DNA from 2 places in the Mycolicibacterium sichuanense genome. Region 2 is predicted to be linked to the other one. Evidence: riboswitches for the same ligand, from Rfam matches in the RefSeq annotation. Region 2 holds a riboswitch; the other holds the start of a gene.

Region 1 (7,776 bases), on a different contig from region 2:
CTACGGGGATTGCCAGATGATGGCGACGGCCGCCGTCATCGGTCAGCTCACCGGCGATCTACCGACCGAGAACAGCATCCTCACCACGGCGTCGCAGATCAGGAGCGTCGTCCACACGGGTTACATCTGGGACTTCGCGAATCCCGACAGCGGTACCAACGCAGAGGACGCCGTGACACTGCTCAAGAAGTACGGCATCACCGGGGTGCTGACCGAGTTCAGCGACGCCGAGGCCACCTTCGCCAACGGCGTCCTGCAGTTGGAGGGTCTGAAAGCCGCACTGGCGCAGGACAAGGCCGTCATGACGATGGTCAACGCCAACACCCTGTGGGCGGCCAGCAACTTCGGCAGCGACGGTTCCAGCTTCACCGACCCCAACCACGCCATCGTCGTCATCGCGGTCGACGCCAACAACGGCATGGTGACGGTGAACGACAGCGGTCCGAACATCGGGGCGGGCCTGCAGGTGCCGATGGGAGCGTTCCTGTGGGGATGGCAGTCCACCGGGTTCCAGATGATCGTCGCCCAGCGCGACGAGCCGGTAAACACCGCCGACGCAGCGGCCAACTACGTGCTGGCCGCCTGATGGGACCGGGCACACGCCGCAGGATCGTCGGCCGTCTCACCGTAGCCGCCGCCGTAGCGGCGATGAGCCTTTGCGTCACCGGCATCGCAGCGGCCGAGACGGCCTACCAGTTCTGCACCCCGGACACGGTGCAGTCCGATGGGCTTTGTCACTTCGATGCCACCAATCTGGTGTTTCCCTCCGACATCACGGTCAAGATCCCGGCGAACTATGCCGACCAACGCGCGGTCGAGGACTACTTGAACCGGACGGTCGACGACTACGAGAACGACGTCCGCTCGCTGCAGCCGACTCCGGACGGGAGCTCGTTCACCGCGTCCGGGGCGTTCTACGAATCGCCAAGGGCCGGAATGCAGTCCGACGTGTTGCGGATCACCGAGAACGTCTCTGGCACTGCGCATCCGACGACGTTCTACAAGTCGTTCACCGTCGATGTCGCGTCACGTCAACCAATTGGCCTGGACCAGCTGTTCACCCCCGGTACCCGGCCGGCCGAGGTCCTCTACCCTCTGGTCGCCAAGCAGCTCGCATCTCCGTCGCGGTTCGGCGCGGACTTCGCCATCCCCGCCGGCATCGGGCTCGACGAGGCCACCTACCAGAACTTCGCCGTGACCGACGACGCCATCCACCTGTTCTTCGGCCAATACGATCTGGGTGCCAGGGCGGAGCCGGTCGAGGTGATCCTCACCAAGGGAGCGCTGGCCGGACACCTCGCTCCCGGAGTCGGCTAGAAGACGCGGCGGTGAGGGGCGATCCCGCAGCGGCGTCAGACGATTGGCAGGGATCGCAGCAGCGGAGGTCACGCCATCGTGGCGGCTGCCGTCTAGTTACCACGCGCTCGTCGTGACCGGCCGCGCCGCCTGAAAGACACTGCTGCGCAGGCGGTGTCAGCCGCGATCGTCGTGCAGGGGCCGTCCCCGGCCGCGGTAGAGCGCGGCGTCGGCGCGGGTCAGCAATTCTGCCACCGACGCATTCCGGGAGTCGTCGGTGACGGTGCCGACGCTGACCCCGGGGGTGTTGCGGCGAATGTCGTCGAGGAACTCCTCGACGGTCGCGGGGTCCGCGTCCACGATGCAGGCGGCGAACTCGTCACCGCCCAACCGCGCCAGGACGGCACCGCCTGGCGCGGCCCGAATCCACCGGTGGGCGTAGTCCACGATCCGCTGGTCTCCCGCCGCATGACCGAACGTGTCGTTGATCGCCTTCAGACCATCGATATCCAAGGCAAGGACCGTGACCGAGGTCGCCGTGTTCTTGGAACGCACCAGAAGATCGGCGATTCCGATCTCCCAGCCGGCGCGGTTGAGCAGACCCGTCAACGGGTCGGTGCACGCCGCGACGAACGTCGCGCGCATGAGCAGGCCGAAGGATTCGGCGGCCCCCGATATCGCGATGGCGATGATGAGCAGCGTGATGACGCCGAGGTGCGGCGCTGGGCTAACCACGACCGCGACGATGCAGGCGGCGATCAGAGCGGTGATCGCCAGCAGGGCCTGCCGCGGTGGATGGAATGCCCGCAGATACATCGCGAGGAACATCGGTGCGATCAGGCACACGTACTCCGCGGTGAGGGACACGTGGAAGGCCATCACGATCGGGGTTGCGAACATGGCGGCCACGGTGACGAGGCCCAGACGATCCGGTCTGACGGCCAGCGAGATCAGCGCCGAGACACCGAGCACGATGGCGACGATCCCGCCGCGGGGATTTGCGTACGTCAGATCGGTACGCACCGGGAACAAGGTGAAGACCACGCCGTAGAGGTAGAGAAACGTGGTGGCGCCCAGGTAGATCCGCAACATGCGGACCCGCTGCTTGCCGAAGTCGCCGCTGCGAGCGCCGGCGAGCGAACTGAGGAAATGCACGATGCCAACCTGTCCGTCGCTGCCTCGGCACCTCAGGCAGTGGGGTGCGGTGGCACGTTCGCCCCACCCATGCGAACCGACGACACGATAACTGACGCCCACGACAACCCAGGCCCCACCGGATACTAACCAGCGGTGAATCGATGTGCCAGCGTCCTAGGCGGCCGGGCGCCTCTGCGACGCCAAAATCGGTGGCTGGCTGCCGCGTCGCGTGGCTACAGTGCTCCGATGTATCTCGATGCGACGGCCTTCGGTGAGCAGTGGGTGCGGGCCTGGAACGCCCACGACGTCGAGGCGGTCCTCCGACACTTCGGCGAAGACGTCGTGTTCACCTCGCCCGTGGCGGCCAGGGTCGTGCCAGAATCGACCGGGGTGGTTCGCGGCAAGCCCGCCTTGCGCACGTATTGGCACGTCGCCTTGGCGCGCGTGCCCAATCTCCACTTCACCGTTCAAGGCGTCTACCAGGGAGTCGACACGGTCGTGATCAACTACCGCAACCAGGACGACGGCCTCGTCAACGAGGTCCTCAGATTCAGTGGCGGCCTCGTCGTCGAGGGCCACGGCACGTACCTCGTTGCCCCGCAGGGTGTTTGACGTGAACGAGGTGAGACGGATCGGGATCGTGCTGTTCCCCGACGTCGAGGAACTCGACGCCGTCGGGCCCTGGGAAGTGCTCGCCGCGTGGACGCGTCAGTTCCCCGACGATGGATACGTCGTCACCTCGCTGTCCCCGGCCGGCGGGCTGGTCGGGTGTGCGAAGGGGCTGACGGTGAAGGCCGAGCACTCCTTCGCCGACGCCCCTTCGCTGGACGTGCTGATCAACCCGGGCGGTCAGGGCACGCGGCCGCAGCTGCGCGACGACGCCCACCTGGGTTGGGTGCGCCGCCAACGCGATGAGGTCCCCCTGCTGACCAGCGTCTGCACCGGCTCCCTTGTCTTCGCTGCGGCGGGCCTGCTGTCCCATCGCCCCGCGACCACCCATTGGTCGGCCCTCGATCTGCTCGCCGAGTTGGACCCCACCATCGACGTCCGGCGGGAGGAACGCTTCGTCGACGATGGCGACGTCATCACTGCCGCAGGCGTATCGGCGGGGATCGACATGGCACTGCACCTCGTCGCACGGCTTGTCGGCGTCGACCGGGCTCGCGAGGTTCGGCGCTACATCCAGTACGACCCCGCCCCGCCGGTGTGACCGCGGTCAGCGCTCGGCATCCCCGGCCCCGACCAGCGGACTGTCGGCGGCCCACCGGATCGCGCTGACCGACGGCTCGAGGCTCAGCCTGCTGACGGCCGACTCCATCTGGCGATCGTCGCGACGGTCGCCGACGAGTTCGGCGCGGACCTCGACGTGGCCGGCGGTGTCGGTGTTGGTACTGGCGATCGAGACGACCCGGAATTCGGTGCGGGTCAAGGCCTGCACGAGCAGTGCGCGTACGTGGGCTTCCTGCTCGTCGCGGGTGACGGCGTAGAACGTGTAGGTGGTGGGCTGCTCGTCACCGGTGTTCGGTCGGCGGTCGATCACCCGGCCCACGACCCGCAGGGCGACGTTGACGGCGACCACGCCGACGGTCCCGGCAAGCGCCGTCGGGTACATGCCAGCGCCGGCCAACGCACCCACGGCAGCCGCACACCATAAGGTGGCGGCGGTGTTCAGGCCGCGCACGTTCAGCCCGTCCCGCAGGATCACCCCGGCGCCGAGGAAGCCGATCCCGGAGACGATCTGCGCGGCTACCCGGGTGGGATCGGCTGTGGCACCGGAGAATCCGTTGGCCGAGAGCAACACGAACAGCGTGGCCCCGGCGGCCACCAGGGCATTGGTCCGCAACCCGGCCATCCGGGCCCGGTACTGGCGCTCGATTCCGATGACGGTGCCCAGTCCAATGCCGGTGCCCAACCGCAGCATCATCTCGACGGTGCTCATGATGTCCTCCGAAGGTCGTTGAAACAGCGGCGGTCTGCAGTGGGCAGCCGCCGGCGGCACACCGCGGAAGGCGCGGTGCGCGTGAAAGGTGTTTGAGGAGAGTCGTTTAGCGCTCGACTGGCGAAGCTTGTCCTCTTGGCGGGCACGCCGTCGGACGCGGTCTATCACTGGTACTCAACGGTGTTCCTCACCTCCTCGCAGCCAGGACGCGCGTGGGCGTCGTATCGGAAGCACGGGGAGATGATGCGGACGTATGCCGCACCGACACCCCTCTCGTCAGAGCTTTGGCACTGCACGGCGTATCGGCCACCAGGAACACCTGGTGGCCGAAGCCACTTGGGCTCGACCCTTGAGCCGGGAGGAGCTGTCCTGACCCTGGGGCGTCTCTCGACGTTTGGGGTCAGTGGCCTGTGTCCGTGCAGACGCCTCACCTAGCGAGGTGCTTGCCCCCCGATCATGGACCGAGATCCTGCACACGTCAAGCTGATTGCCGATACCACTCCGCAGTGCGCTCGCAAAGCTACCGGCCCTCTAACGCCGGCCGTCCTGCGCCGCAGCGACGCAATCACTCTGGGGCGGTGTTGACTTGCCCACTCATGGTGGTTGCGAAGACGCGGTAGAGCGCGAACACCACGAAGGTGAGCGCCATGAAGACGGCGCCGGGGCCGACCATCGGACAGGTGCCATCGGGCGTTCCAGCCGGAACGAACTGGGATAGGAACGGCAAAGAAGAAGGTCAGCTTCAGGTTTGGCGAGTTGATCAGGATGCGGTGGTGATGATCCCCAGCGCGGAACCCGGGCTGCTCGTGCAAGCGTACGACCGGGTTTGCCGTCATTCAGGTCCTCAGCAGTGGCTCCTGGGAACGCAGCAATCGCCCGTCTACGAACCTCCTCCCATCGCTCAGGTAGGCTCGGGCGAGGATGTCGACATAGCGAATCGGCGAATCACCCAGAACCCACAACACACGAGAACTGTGCTCGATGACAGAACGCGCGACTGGCAGTGGCGGGAAGATCAACTCCTCGGCCCGATAGAGTGCCGCTAGGCCGCCCAGATGTGCAGCGGCAATCTCGAGGTACGTGACAACCACCTCGGAGACTAAGTCGAAGCCAGCCGACATGTCGGCGCTGGAGACTGCCGGATCACGTTGCGACAGAATGATTTTCGCTCTCGCAGCTGGCGATCCCTCGCGCGGCTGCCAGAGTGATTCATCAGCTGTTGCCAAGAAGGAGATTCGGCACTGCTCGGCCACGTCGGCCAGTTCGTTGAGTCGAGCGGCGGCGGCACTGTTCGGTTTCTGTCCTCTGCCCATTAGGTGGGCTCCTAACTACGACGGATTCGTCGGCGGTCGTGGTCTGCCAATCGGCACGCGGGTACGTCGTATGTCGGCGCCAGTCATCATGCTGCCAGTCTCATCCAAATGTGGATCGGCTGTACTCGCGCGGATGCGGAGGAGCATGACGTCCGCTGGGCCCCCCGGCTCCGGCGGCTACCCATGCCTACGCTGGTAAGTAACGCGCAGACCCCTCTGGCCCTAACGGGTCGTGGGTCCCTGCCGTCGCGGCTGACAACCGGCTACAAGGCGGGGCTCGACGGATCGCAGTCCCTCTTAACCGAGCTGTTGGCATCGCGCCTGGATGGGTCTAGGGCGCGGGGAGTGCGCAGTACAGTCAACGGTGTCGTTGCGGTTCGCTGTGCGTAACCGAGAAGGGCAGAGGCTTTGTTCGAACAGCACTCGCGGTGGCTTGAGGAACTGCGCGAGTACATCAGTCGGAAGGAGCCGGTCACCTGCCGTGCCGGCTACATGCCGCTGACCGCCGTCACGCTGGAGATCACGGCCGCGGGTGCTGACCCCCGCCCACACGACGGCGTAAACATTGACAGCTGGACCTCGATGGCCGCCGACTTGTCCGACAGCCTGCAGTGGATCGGCCCCGAACTTCTCGCCTTGGTCGACACAGCGGCGCGAAGCGTTCATCAAGCCATCACCAACGGTCTCCTGGTGCCGCGGGCGGGCGCCTCCCGGCCGCGAATTGACGACACCCAACGACCCGCCGTCGCCAGGCAGGCCGCCGCGCTTGCGGCGTTGCTGGATCGCGACGACGCGCTCGTGGCCGCGTGGCGCGACCTGGTGGCCGGCTGCCAGGACATCAACCATGTTCTGTACCCCAGCGAGCGAATCGCGTACCTGCGCGACACCGTGGTGGGCCTCAGCGAATACCGTCGACAGGATCGCGCCTATTTCAGCCCCCTCCCGACTGCCGTTCAGGTGCTCATGGGCTACGCCAGCAGCGTGCAGCAGGCTCAAGCAATGGTCGGCGATCCTGTCGACCCCCGCCTCGACGACCCCCAGGCTCGGGCCAACCTCACCGACAGTGAATTGGCTAACCTTGCCGAGCGCTGCATCCTCAAGCGTCCGCCGACAGGTCAGTACGTGGTCTGGTTTCGCCTCAGCCCGGGGTATTTCCTGGGGAGCGATCCGTACGTGACGCATGGAGGTATCACCTTTTACGAAGCTCAGAGCCTCGCCACCTTGCTGATCCAGCAAGACCGGGCGCACGAGGTGCTGGGGGGCGTCGTCCCCGACGAATTGCTCACCGAGGAAATCCGCGACCTTCAACTGTCGGACAAGGTCGACGACACCACCGGATTCGAATACCTTCCGGCACTAGTCTATGCCCGCGTCGAGGTTCGCGACGTCGAACACCACCGTGCAGTGGCGGCGGCGAGGACGCACCTCGACGCGGTGCTGGCGGTGGTGGGCCATACGGATGGCATGTGGGAGGTCCTCGGTGGCCATCTCTTCTTCGACGGCTCTCCGTGGGCGCCGTCGATCCCTCGATGGGGATTGAAGTCCCCGCTACCCGAGCCTGACTTCTACCAGAATGACCATTTCGTCCAGGATTTGGCTAATTTCACCGCCAACGGGCACCTCATCACCGCCGACATCGCTGACGCGGTGCAGCCCGCGTTGCGTCTGTCAGCGGCACTCAAGAACACGCCGCGCACCGACGCAGAAGGCACGGTGATGGCTGCGGTCCGGGCCATCGAGCACTGCAACACCTGGATCGCACCGACCGGCGGCCTGCGGTGGTACACCTTCATCGATCAGTATTTGACCGACGGATACACCCTCACAGTGTTCGCCCGGCGAGTGGTGTTCGACGTCTTCGCAGCGGTGCAGCAGTACCGTCCCGACCGCGCCCCGGGTGCGTCAACTCCACCGGAACTCGCTGTGATCGAGGCTGACATCCTTCTTGACGGGGGATGGGGCACCCGCATCGACAGCCCCAGGACCATTGCCCACGTCGCAACCCTCCGAGGGATCTATGCCGATCACTGGCTGGCGCGCCGCCTCGCCGAGAGCGACGACATCCTGACCTCGCCCGCGACGATCAGCACC
Region 2 (7,776 bases):
CCTCGCCGGCCGCGGGCGCGGGCGGCAGCGAGACCGGCCTGGGTACGTTCCCGGATCAGTGCTGCCTCGTACTCGGCCATCAGGGCGAACATGCCGAACACCAGGGCGCCGTGGGCGGTGGTGGTGTCGACCAGCCCGTTGCACAGCGATTGAACCCCGACGCCGCGGGTCTGCAGGGTGGTGACGATGTCGATGAGGTCGCGCAGGTTGCGTCCGAGGCGGTCGATGCGCCAGATGGTCAGGGTGTCGCCGGCGCGCAGATCGGCCAGGCACGCGTTCCATTGTGGTCGGTCAGCCTTGGTCCCACTGGCATGGTCGGTGTAGACCTTGAGGCAGCCGGCGCTGTCGAGGGCGTCGAGTTGCAGCTGCGGGTTCTGGTCTGCCGTCGACACCCGCGCGTACCCGATCTTGGCCATCGCCGGACTTTATCGAATCCCGTCCCACGCGACGTGTTGTGTGAACGTGTTTTTGTGATGAGTTTCGATAGCCCAGGAACCTGCAAAGATTCTGCGCAGTGTCCCGCCGTCATGGGGTCTATCGCAACCGTTCCTTTGCGATAGGGGTCCAGGAACTCCGCCGCAACAGTATTCATCGCTGTTGCTCAACGATTTCGGTTCGGTAACCCGAGCTGATCGGCGGTTCCTTGTGCATGAAAGCCACAGCCCAACGAGCACGATCGTATTCAGGCGCGGCGTTCGGCGGCCGTGATGCCGCCTTTGAGGAGCTCGTCGATGACCTTCTTGAACACCGGCAGCATCAGCCGGTCAACACCGGGGATCTTCAGCGTCGACCGTAGATGCCAGCTGACCTCGGTCCCGGTGTCTGCTTCACGCAGCTGGATCGTGCCGACGTGATTTCGGGTCGGAGCGCCTGAGAGCATCTTGTAGGCGTAACGGGTGGGTCGCTCATACTCGATGATCTCTTCGACGAATGGGGGTCCGATCGCTACTAGACGTCTGATCGCGCCGACACCGTTGGGTGCAGGGGTTCCCTCGCGATCGAGCGTGCTACGCCGGCATGCCCACACGGAGGCCGCGATCCCGCGGTGGTCGGTCATGGCGTCGAATACGGTCTGGATCGGCGCCGTCGAGGTCCGAGTGAGGGTGAACTCGATCATCCGCACTCCATGCTGCCGATACGCGCTGCCAGCATGCAACTTCCTTCCGTGCTGCGAGTGAGACAGAACGAGTTAATCGCGGCAAGGTATGCCGTTCGCCCGGCTTCGACCGTAGTGCGCCAGCCGGTCTGTGGGCTCGTATTAGGGGCAACGGATCGCGTTGTGGCCAGGTGCACGGCTGTGGCCAGGTGCACGGTGAGCGTCTGCTGTCCCGAAACCCTTCGCGATAGCGCACGCCAGAATCGTCGCCACCCATTGACTCTTAGCGTGATCGGAGGTCTTGTCTCACACCGCGTGTCTCACATCTTTGCTGTCCAGGGTGGTGAGACAGTCATTGGCATGACGACGATCCTCGGCTACGCCCGCGTCAGCACCACAGGCCAAGACCTCGACGCCCAACTCGCTGCGCTCGCCGCCGCCAGCGTCGAGCCGGATCGGGTGTTCACCGACAAGCTCTCGGGGTCGGCGAAGACGGACCGGCCGGGACTGGCGGCTCTGCTCGCCTACGCCCGGCCCGGTGACACCGTCGTCGTCACCGCCATCGATCGACTCGGCCGCTCGGTCGCCGAAGTCACCCGCACCATCGCCGAATTCGGAGAGCGACGAATCCTGTTGCGCGCCTTGCGTGAAGGCGTAGATACAGCCACACCGACCGGGCGCGCAGTAGCGGCGATCATGGCGACCCTCGCCGAACTCGAGCTTGAGCTCGGCCGTGAACGCCGAGCTGCATCACGCGCATCACGCCGAACCCGGTGCCTGCCTGCTACCAAGCCACCACGGCTTAGCCCAGAACGGCAAGAACAACTCCGCCGACTCGCTGCTACTGGCGAACCCGTACGAGAACTGGCCAAGGCCTTCGGTATTGGACGGGCGACCGCCTATCGCTACTTGTCGGCAGAGCCGATGGTGTGAGGGACGAGGGGTCAACGCGCGCGTCGTCTGGTTCGTCTTGACGGGTTGTGGTCTGGAGGTCCACACTGATCGGTGCAAGCACCTCGCTAGGTGAGGCGTCTGCGCGGATAAAGGCCACTGACCCCGAACGTTGAAAGACGCCCCGGGTCAGGACAGCTCCTCCCGGATTAAGGGTTGAGCCCAAGTGGCTTCGAGCACCGAGTGTTTTCTGGTGGCCCGATACGCCGTGCAGTGCCGAAGCTCTGACGAGAGGGGTGTAGGTGTGGTCACTGTGCCGCACGTCCTCCCCACGTGTGCTTTCGATGTGACGCCCGCGTGCGTCCTGGCTGCGAGGAGGTGAGGAACACCGTTGAGTACCAGCGATAAACCGCCGTCTGCGGGTTCGGAGTTGTTCCCGCTGCGTGGCCAGCTTGAGTCGATCGAGGCCTAAAGCCCTTCTCGTCGTTGATTGTTCGAGTGCACCATTGTTCCGACGGTGCACCCCTACGGCGCTGCTGCCTGCTTGAGGTCCGCGTGACACTCAAAGATGCCACGACACCCCAATTTCTCTTTGCGTCAAGGAGTTTTGTCATGGTTGTTGTTCTGTCTCGTCTTCGCATACCCGTGGTGTCGATGGCGTCCCGTGCCGCACACGGATGGTTCACCTGGGGCCGCAGGGCGTGTCGACGGGTGTGGGTCCGGCGCAATTTGACCCCGCAGGAGCGGGCGTATCTGTTGGCGTCCTACACCCGGCCCGCGCTGATCACGGCGTCACTGGGTGGGCACGTCGGCTGACCGGTTCGGGCTGGGGTGCATCACGACCCCGGCCCGCCCCGGCCCGCCGCCGCGCGAGGAGGCCCACCGATGGACTCCCACGACGATCAGACGCACGACGCGATCGATAAACCCGCCAAAATAACTGCGCCGCAAGGGGTGTCAGGCCAGCGGGCCGACGGAACGCTGACCGCCACCATCCGGATGCTCACCGCCCGGGCGATGCTGCGGCACGGTGGTGACCCGGCGGTGGTCGCCACCACAACCCGCGTCCCGCAAGCGTTGGTCGAGGTGATGGCCGACATGGCCGACACCCCTACCCGTCCAAATTCCCAACCCAGCACCTCCGGACGATGTGGTGGGCGGCCTGCCGCGCGTCTAGCAGGTGTACCCGCCGATAGGCACCTGTGGCGACAGGAGATTGACAGGAATGGCTCGATGTTGCGACCCGTCCGACCTGGTCATACTGAGGACATGCCCAAGAAACGACGGTCCCGTACGCGGCGCACTCCCCCGCGGGCGGCGTCCGCCGGATCGAACCCGGCGTTCCTCGGTGACCTGGGAATGACTCCCAAGCGATCAACGGCCCCACTGCCGGAGGCCGATGACGATCGCCACGCCAGCGTGCGGGTCCGGTTGGCGGCGCTGATGCTGCGCCGCGGCGACGACGTCGGGGATGTCAGCGTGGCGACCGACGTCCCGGTCGCCCTGCTTGAGTTGCTTCGCGCGGAAGTCGCCGATGAAACTGACCTCGATCAGCAGCGCCAGGCCACCGTTGACGACGTGAGGCGGCGGCGCCGGGTCGTGATCGCCGTGCTGATCATGGAGGTCGCCGCGCTGGCGAACATCGTCATTGGCCTGATCGCGCTGATCGGGCACCTCGCCGGGTTGGGGTTACTGGCCAGCGTGATCGGGCCAGCACTTCTCCTTGCCGTCTACGTGGTAGCCAGATGCGCGACCCCTACGGGATCTCGCACTGGCTACAGCCCTCGGTACGCGGCCCGGCGTAAGGGTCGTGATCGAGGGCCCGGTGACTAACGACCTCTGTGGACGATCCATCCACATGTCCCAGGTTTGGGGTGTCTACCGACGGTGGTCGAGATCGGTGTCGCCCAGTGTTCACGTGGTCGTGCGCATATGGAACCGCGACATTCGGGCACGGCCGCGATCGTCTCATCGAGAAGGAAGAGTCACTATGCATGAAGTCCCGCCTGATGGTGGAGCGCCCACGGCGTCACGGCCGGTGATCCATCTGTCCGATCTCCTGGGTCGTCCGGTCGTCGCGAAGGCCGGTGACGCGGTGGGCCGGGTCGAGGACGTCATCGTCAGCCTGCGCGGTGCCGAGGGGTATCCGCCGGTCACCGGCCTGGTGGTAGGGATCGGCGGCCGTCGGGTGTACGTGTCGTCCGGGCAGATCACCGACCTGACCCAGGAACACGTCGATCTGTCGAAGAACAAGGTGGATCTGCGCGAGTTCGAACGCCGTGACGGCGAGGTTCTGTTGCGCACCGACGTCCTCGATCACCGGCTCATCGACGTCGCGGCCGCGGAGTTGGTGCATGCCTACGACATCGAGCTCGAGGACACCGGGGCGGGCTGGGTGCTGGCACGGCTGGATACCCGCCGGCCGGCGCGGCTGTTCGGGTTGATCAAATCCGGTGGGGGGCATGCCAGCCGGGACTGGAAGTCCTTCGAACCGCTCATCGGGCACACGGCGAGCGTGTTGGAGCGCGCGGGCGGGCGGATGTCGAAGCTGAAGCCGGCCCAGATCGCGGACCTGCTGGAGGACGCCGACAAAGACGAGGGTGGAGAAATCCTCGACCGCCTCCACTCCGACCCGGAGTTGGAGGCCGACGTCTTCGAGGAACTCGACCCCGACAAGGCCACCAAGATCCTGGGCGACATGACTGATACCGAGGTCGCCGGGGTATTGGCCCGGATGCGGGCCGACGACGCGGCGGACGCGATCGCCGATCTGCGCCAGTCCCGCCGTCGCCGGGTGCTGGAGCTGCTGCCGGCGGGGCAGCGCACCAAGGTCATCACGCTGATGGGGTTCAACCCCTCGACCGCGGGCGGGTTGATGAGCGTCGACGTGGCGTCGTGTTCGACGGATGCCACTGCCGCGCAAGCTCTTTCGATCATCGCCGCCGCCCGGGCGATGCAACCCGAGGCGTTGCTCAAGATGCACGGGGTCAACGAGGCCGGCGAACTGGTCGGGGTGGTCTCGGTGATCCGGCTGCTGCAATCCGACCCCCACACCCCGATCACCGAGCTGCTCGACGTCGACCCGATCCGAGTCACCCCGGAAGCCGACCTGACCGACGTCGCCCTGCTGATGGCCGACTACAACCTGGTCGCCATCCCCGTCGTCGACGAGGGCGACCGGGTGGTCGGTGTGGTGACCTTCGATGACGTCCTGGAGGCCACCATCCCCGAGGACTGGCGGCGCCGCGAACCCGCGCCGCGCCCGATCCGCGACGTCGTCGGTGCCCAGGACGGGGCCGGTCATGGCTGACTCCCACCCGCCGGTAGGCACCACCGACCCCACGGCACCGGATCAGGCTCCCGCTGCTGATGTCACCCCACAGGCCGCGTCCACCAGCGCGCCGGGACCCGAGCCGACTCCAGCCCCTGCAGCGCCTCAGGCGTCGGCGGTGTTGGACAGCGCCCATCTCGGTGACATCGAAGGCGCGTTCGGCCGGGTCAGCGTCGGCGACAGCGATCAGGGCCGCACGCTCAAGACCCGGCTGCTGACACTGTTGGCGATCCTCGGGCCCGGGATCATCGTGATGGTCGGCGACAACGACGCCGGCGGTGTCGCCACCTACGCCCAGGCCGGCCAAAACTACGGCTACAGCCTTCTCTGGGTGCTGCTGTTGCTGATCCCGGTGCTGATCGTCAACCAGGAGATGGTGGTCCGCCTCGGAGCGGTCACCGGGGTGGGCCATGCCCGGCTGATCAACGAACGCTTCGGCCGCGGGTGGGGCTGGTTCTCCGTGGGGGATCTGTTCCTGCTGAACTTCCTGACCATCGTCACCGAGTTCATCGGCGTCTCGTTGGCCGCCGCCTATTTCGGTGTCTCGAAGTACATCGTCGTCCCGACGGCCGCGGTGGCGTTGGTGGCGATCATGGCCTCGGGCAGTTTCCGTCGCTGGGAACGCGCCATGTTCGTGTTCATCGCGATCACCCTGCTGCAGATCCCGATGCTGCTGCTGTCGCACCCCCAGTGGGGGGTGGCCGCACAGGCCTTCGTCGTGCCGGGCATCAAGGGTGGGCTCAGCTCGGATGCGGTGCTGCTGATCATTGCGATCGTGGGCACCACCGTTGCGCCGTGGCAGCTGTTCTTTCAGCAGTCCAACATCGTCGACAAGCGCATCACCCCGCGCTTCATCAGTTACGAGCGCGCCGACACCACCATAGGCGCGTTCGTGGTGGTCATCGGTGCGGCTGCGTTGGTGATGACCGCGGACTGGGCGGCCCGCTCCACCGGCAGTGAGGGCAACTTCGGCGACGCCGGAGACATCGCCCGTCTGCTGTCGGCGCATAGCAGTGTGCTGGGTCCGGTCTTCGCGATCGTGCTGCTGGATGCCTCCATCGTGGGTGCGGCAGCGGTGACCTTGGCCACCAGCTACGCCTTCGGCGACGTGTTCGGTCTGAAACACTCCCTGCACCGCGGGTTTGCCGACGCCAAACCGTTCTACGTCTCCTACATCGCGATGGTCGCCGCCGCCGCTGGGATCGTGCTGATCCCGGGTGCGCCGTTGGGTCTGATCACCACTGCGGTGCAGGCACTGGCGGGTCTGCTGCTGCCGAGTGCGAGTGTGTTCCTGCTGTTGTTGTGCAACGACCGGGAGGTGTTGGGCCCGTGGGTGAACCGGCGCTGGCTCAACGTCGTCGCGGTGTTCATCGTCGCGGTGCTGCTGTTGCTGTCGGGGATCCTGATGGCCACCACCCTATTTCCCGACTTGGACGTCGTGACCGTCACCGCGTACCTCGCCGCAGGCATCGTCATCCTGGCCATCCTCGCGGTCGGGGTGCTGAAGTGGTTGCAACGCCGAAACCCCAGGGCCCCGGCCCCAGTGACCGTGATCGACGGGCCTGAGAAGATGTCGTGGCGCATGCCGCCCCTGGCCTTGCTGGAACCCGTCACCTGGTCGGCCGGAACCAAACTCGGCATGCTCGCCCTACGCGGCTACCTGGTCGTCGGCGCGATCCTGCTCATCGTCAAAGCCGTCCAACTCGGCGGCGGATGACCATGCGCCGCACCGCGCGCCGGTGCAGGGACCGGCGGATGTGAGCACCGCACTCGGTGGCTCGCTGGCCGTGGCATCGACCCCGCTACCGCAGTACAGCCACCACGCGGTGATCATCGGCTCCACGATCCTGCTAGTGACGATCGCGGTGATCGCGACGGTGACACTGCTGATCCTGTGGGGCCGACGGGGCCGCTAAGCGTGTTCTCGACCGAGACAGCTCACCTTTATTCATCGGGTGTCTTGTGACCACGGTTGCGGCCCTTTGTTCAGGACCATTCTTGACTTGAGGGACGCGTTGAGAGAGGTCGCGTACGGCTCTAGAGGCAGCATGGGGCGCGCCACGAAAGATCACGCGACCAGGAACCGTCCGATTGACAGTCTGAGGATGGTCCAAGGCTAAGGCGGGACGGTGGCTCTTCGGCGTCCCGAAAACCTTCGTTATCGGGACGCGCCGGATGATCCTAATTTTCTGATCAGGAGCCGCCCTCCAGGGCGCGAGCTTCGAACTCTAAAATCCCCAGATTGCTCTGATCTCTGGATAGAGGCTCGTCCTGGTGGTTTCGCTCGAAACCGTGGGCCGCTCCCCCGGCCTGGCCGGTTACGGACGGCGGATCTGACTACGCTCTTTGCGTGTTGACAGCCTGGGCCGACGAGAGCGGATCACGTCCCGACCTGGACCCAGGTGCGTATTTGCTCGCGGCGGTCCTGTGCGAAGACGATGACATCGCCGAGATACGC

The links. A riboswitch is a leader RNA that binds a small molecule or an ion and turns the genes downstream of it on or off. The one in region 2 is predicted to bind magnesium.
Region 1: it holds a riboswitch for magnesium, as region 2 does, so the genes downstream of both, SBI80_RS06895 (MgtC/SapB family protein) here and SBI80_RS27825 (hypothetical protein) in region 2, are expected to answer to the same signal.

What each region holds. Positions count from the first base shown of each region.
Region 1 is NZ_JAWQPU010000002.1:2,177-9,952, reverse strand. It holds gene SBI80_RS06920 (C39 family peptidase) at 1-586, shown strand, start outside; gene SBI80_RS06915 (RsiV family protein) at 649-1,317, shown strand; gene SBI80_RS06910 (GGDEF domain-containing protein) at 1,474-2,451, opposite strand; gene SBI80_RS06905 (nuclear transport factor 2 family protein) at 2,680-3,045, shown strand; gene SBI80_RS06900 (DJ-1/PfpI family protein) at 3,056-3,643, shown strand; gene SBI80_RS06895 (MgtC/SapB family protein) at 3,650-4,372, opposite strand; M-box (ykoK) riboswitch at 4,634-4,818, opposite strand; gene SBI80_RS06890 (hypothetical protein) at 4,938-5,099, opposite strand; gene SBI80_RS06885 (hypothetical protein) at 5,209-5,685, opposite strand; gene SBI80_RS06880 (hypothetical protein) at 6,094-7,776, shown strand, end outside.
Region 2 is NZ_JAWQPU010000018.1:21,536-29,311, reverse strand. It holds gene SBI80_RS27840 (recombinase family protein) at 1-416, opposite strand, end outside; gene SBI80_RS27835 (SRPBCC family protein) at 683-1,117, opposite strand; gene SBI80_RS27830 (recombinase family protein) at 1,457-2,029, shown strand; M-box (ykoK) riboswitch at 2,105-2,290, shown strand; gene SBI80_RS27825 (hypothetical protein) at 2,600-2,803, shown strand; gene SBI80_RS27820 (hypothetical protein) at 3,362-3,661, opposite strand; gene SBI80_RS27815 (magnesium transporter MgtE N-terminal domain-containing protein) at 3,978-5,297, shown strand; gene SBI80_RS27810 (NRAMP family divalent metal transporter) at 5,437-7,035, shown strand; gene SBI80_RS27805 (hypothetical protein) at 7,076-7,234, shown strand; gene SBI80_RS27800 (hypothetical protein) at 7,669-7,776, shown strand, end outside.